2 regions of the Enterococcus sp. LJL51 genome follow, and region 2 is predicted to be linked to the other one. Evidence: predicted binding sites of a transcription regulator. Region 2 holds the regulator's gene; the other holds the start of a gene.

Region 1 (2,205 bases), on a different contig from region 2:
CGATGTAATCCTAAATGGCGAGCTTGCACAGCAAATGGCAAGTGACCCAGAATTTATCAGTCAAAAAGATGGACGTACAGTTTATATGGAATTAAATCAGCGTGAAGCAGATTCTCCGTACCACAATGAAAACCTGCGTAAAGCAATTTCTTATGCTATTGACCGTGAAGCGCTAGTTAATCAGATTCTAGGCGATGGTTCAGTCGTATCACAAGGGTTAGTTCCAGGGGAGCTGTCATTCTCACCAACTGATAATAAAGATTTTGCAGAAGAAAACGAAAATGTATTGACCCATAATGAAGAAAAAGCAAAAGAATATTGGGAAAAAGCGAAAAAAGAATTAGGGATTGAAACCTTTGAAATGGATATTGTCCATGACGATACCGATTCAACGAAAAAGCTGACAGAATATATCCAAGGTGTGCTGAATGATACGCTGGACGGTATAAAAGTAACCGTAACGCCTGTACCTTTCTCTGTTCGTTTGGATAGAGGGAACAGCGGGAATTTCGAAGCAATCATGGGCGGCTGGGGCGCAGACTATGCGGATCCAAGCAGCTTCCTAGACTTGTTTGTTACAGGCAATGCTTACAACAGAGGTCGTTACTCAAATAAAGAGTATGACAAGCTGATTGAGTCTTCGAATGTTACACATGCAGCAGATCCTGAAGCACGTTGGGAAGATATGCTGAAAGCTGAAAAACTACTGATGGATGATATGGGTGTGATTCCAATCTATCAAAAATCAGAAGCGCATATGAGAAAGGCCAAAGTAAAAGGCGTTGTTGCTCATGCGGCAGGTGCACAATACGACTTCAAGTGGACATACATTGAAGAATAAATAAAAGCTGACTGAAGCAGAGGCCGGGAGTAGTTATTCCGGTCTCTGTTTTTTTTTAGAGTTTATATTGTTGTAGAAGAACCGTTCAGCAAAGCTGGAAGCAGTGCTCGGAACGGCTCGAAAAGCAAACGTATTTTCCCCTTTTTAAATAGGATGACTATAGATTTTTGCTGCTTTGTGATAAACTAAAGACGGCACAAACTACTTAGAAAAGGTGAAAACATGTACGAATATATCATCGGCAACATTACATATATCAGTCCGTATTACATCGTTTTAGAGACAAATGGAATCGGTTATCAGGTGTCTGTGGGTAATCCCTACAGGTATTCAGGGAAAACAGAGACAAAGGTTTATCTACATCAGGTTATTCGGGAAGATGCTCATAGCTTGTACGGTTTTGCAGATTTAGAAGAAAAGCAGCTGTTTTTAAAACTGATTAGTGTTTCAGGAATTGGACCTAAAAGTGCGCTGGCTATCATGGCATCGGAAGATCACGGCGGGTTAATCCATGCTATTGAAGCAGAAGATGCGGCATATCTGACGAAATTCCCCGGCGTGGGCAAGAAAACTGCGCAGCAGATGGTTCTTGATTTGAAGGGCAAGCTGGGAGAGTTGGAACGCTCTGAAGCTGCTGCGGAAGCAATGGCTAAGTCTACAGTGAAAACCGGCACCAAGGAGCTGACAGAAGCTCTAGAGGCGCTTAGTGCACTTGGCTATAGTGAAAAGGAAATCAAAAAGGTCACACCTCAGTTGGAAGCTCTTGAAGCTTCTCAAACAGATGTTTATCTAAGAAGTGCACTGAAACTAATGATGAAACGATAAAGGAGGAGCAGAATAGTGAGTGAAGAGCGGATTCTTTCAGGAGAAAGCAATGATGGAGAAGAATCGTTGGAAATCTCTCTGCGTCCTAAATTTTTAAAGCAGTATATTGGGCAGCATAAAGTAAAGCAGGAATTAAGTATTTATATAGAAGCTGCCAGAAAACGGCAGGAATCTTTGGACCATACACTATTATATGGTCCGCCAGGATTAGGGAAAACGACAATGGCGATGGTTATTGCCAATGAGATGGCTGTAAATATCCGAACCACTAGTGGTCCGGCCATTGAGCGTCCCGGTGATTTGGTTGCTATTTTGAATGAACTAGAGCCTGGCGATGTTTTATTTATTGATGAAATTCATCGTCTGCCGCGAGTAGTAGAGGAAATGCTGTATTCAGCGATGGAAGATTTTTTTGTAGATATCATGGTTGGTCAGGGAACAACGGCTCATCCAGTTCATTTTCCGCTGCCGCCATTTACGCTAATTGGTGCAACAACTCGAGCTGGACAGCTCTCTGCACCGCTGAGAGACCGATTTGG
Region 2 (2,205 bases):
TTTTTTTACCTTTATTAAATCCATTGTACCTTAAGTTATTTATGAAAGCAATTACTTTTGGTAAAAAGAACTATAATTAATCGCGATTATGCAGTCCTTTTTCCTTTTGAATTTGTTTCAGTTTTTCAGGAGTCACGTCGTTTCCTTTCGGATCAACAACTTTCATTCCCTCTATATGATGGCGCATTCCTTTACGAAAGGTCTGCAGGTATTCTTCTCTAAGCTGCTTTTGCTCCTTTATTTCCGCAGAGGTTAGTTCCCTCTCTTTCTTCTTACGGGCCAGCTCATTGATTCGAGCTAGTTTTTCTTTTGACAGCATGCTACGTTCCTCCTTTATCAATCATTCTTATCTTATAAGAAGCCGGCAAAAAAAACAACTATCTTTCTCTCTAAAAAAGACGAACGCTTGTTTGATTTAAAAAGACAAGTATGTTAGACTGTAACTATAAATTGGAAAGAAGGTGTGGATATTGGCTAAACGTACCGAAACAAGACAAGTCGAAGTATTAAAATATATATATGAACAAGTTGAACTCAAAGGATATCCTCCAACCGTTCGCGAGATTGGAAAAGCGGTGGATCTTTCCTCTACCTCCACTGTTCACGGTCATCTGGCAAGATTGGAAAAGAAAGGTCTAATTCTCAGAGACCCTACAAAACCGCGGGCTATTGAATTAACTGCAGAAGGTCTGGAAAAAATCGGCGTACAACCGACAACAATCCCAATGCTCGGTGTAGTTACTGCCGGCGAACCTATCCTCGCAGTTGAAGAAGCGTCAGATTTCTTCCCATTGCCGCCTGATTTAAAAACAGAACAGAATGCATTATTCATGCTGACTATTAGAGGAGAAAGTATGATTAACGCAGGAATTCTTGACGGTGATCAAGTAATCGTCCGTAAGCAGCAGGCTGCTACAAACGGGGATATTGTAATTGCCATGACTGATGAGGATGAAGCCACCTGTAAACGATTCTTTAAGGAATCTGATCATATCCGGCTACAACCTGAAAATGATCTGCTTGAGCCTATCCGTCTAAACAATGTTACCATTCTTGGTAAGGTTGTCGGCTTGTATAGAAATCATATGTAAAGTCGTTCATAAAAAAGAGCGTGGGAAAATTTTCCTACGCTCTTTTTTTATTCTTGTGTTGGTGGAATAGCTGTCAGCACTTTTTAAAGATTTGGATACCTTGAACCCTTTATCTTAAACGTTCATTAGCCAGTTTTTGACTGTTTGATTGAACATAGCAGGTTGTTCGATTTGAAGATTATGCCCTGCAGTATCTAAAATAACAAATATTGAGCGGGTAAAACCATCAATCAAACGATAAGCATCCTGATAGCCTACACAGTCATCCTGTCTGCCAGTTAAGAAAACACTTGGCTTATCAAAATGAATCTCCTCAAAGCGCTCTTCAAACGACAGTGCGTAGCCTGTTTGCTGGTAGCTTTCTACAAACTCCTCATTTGCCCTTGCTAAACCTGGATAGATTTCATTTTTGTATCTCTGCCAGGTTTCATCAGTAGCGACAACAGCCATCTCCATAAAATCAGAAAATAGTGTTTGTTCACCATTATCGAGTAGTATTTGTTTTTTTATTAGAACCTCACGCGGCGGCAGCTTTCGTTTCGAGCGCTCAGCGATTGTACATGGACAAAGAAAAAAAACGCCGTCAATCCTGTCAGCTGCTAAAAAGGTTAAGCCAAGAGATAAGTAGCCTCCATAAGACTGACTCACAAGAAGATAGGATTGTTCACCAAGAACTTTTTTAGTGAAGCTCTGAATTATTTCAATCATTTTATCTGCGTTGCTGACTAGTCCGTTCCCATTTGATTTTCCTAGACCAGGAAGATCAATGTAAATTCTTTGATAACCCTGCATCTCTGCAAATATTGGTTCCAGGCAGCCAACCATGACCTCATGATCCTCTGGAAATCCATGAAGGCATAAAACCGGCTTGCCTTCTCCAAAAATTTCATAGTGAATCAGGCAGCCTTTAATCATGATTTCCATTTTTATACTCACCTTTCACATCTATGAAGATTTACGCTGATAGGTTTCAAACTCATGAGCATAGACATTTCCTTCATCCAGCTCGCCTTCACTCGTATTAATCATCGTCCATTCATCCCAGTCAACAGAAGGAAAATAAGTATCTCCTTCAAATGCTCCATGAATAACTGTTCGGTAAAGAATATCACAA

The links. Region 2 encodes LexA, which represses DNA repair genes until DNA is damaged. Its sites were predicted from a motif close to CNAACANNTGTTNG; they were not measured.
Region 1: ruvA (Holliday junction branch migration protein RuvA) is a predicted target of LexA. The motif match lies at 967-980, and genes of this name have one in related genera.

The regions. Positions count from the first base shown of each region.
Region 1 covers NZ_JBTXLW010000021.1:25,914-28,118, reverse strand. Annotated here, with positions in the region: gene ACYSNQ_RS15825 (peptide ABC transporter substrate-binding protein) at 1-841, shown strand, start outside; gene ruvA (Holliday junction branch migration protein RuvA) at 1,064-1,666, shown strand; gene ruvB (Holliday junction branch migration DNA helicase RuvB) at 1,679-2,205, shown strand, end outside.
Region 2 covers NZ_JBTXLW010000016.1:19,622-21,826, forward strand. Annotated here, with positions in the region: gene ACYSNQ_RS13740 (DUF896 family protein) at 77-319, opposite strand; gene lexA (transcriptional repressor LexA) at 471-1,091, shown strand; gene ACYSNQ_RS13750 (alpha/beta fold hydrolase) at 1,206-2,015, opposite strand; gene ACYSNQ_RS13755 (dihydrofolate reductase) at 2,037-2,205, opposite strand, start outside.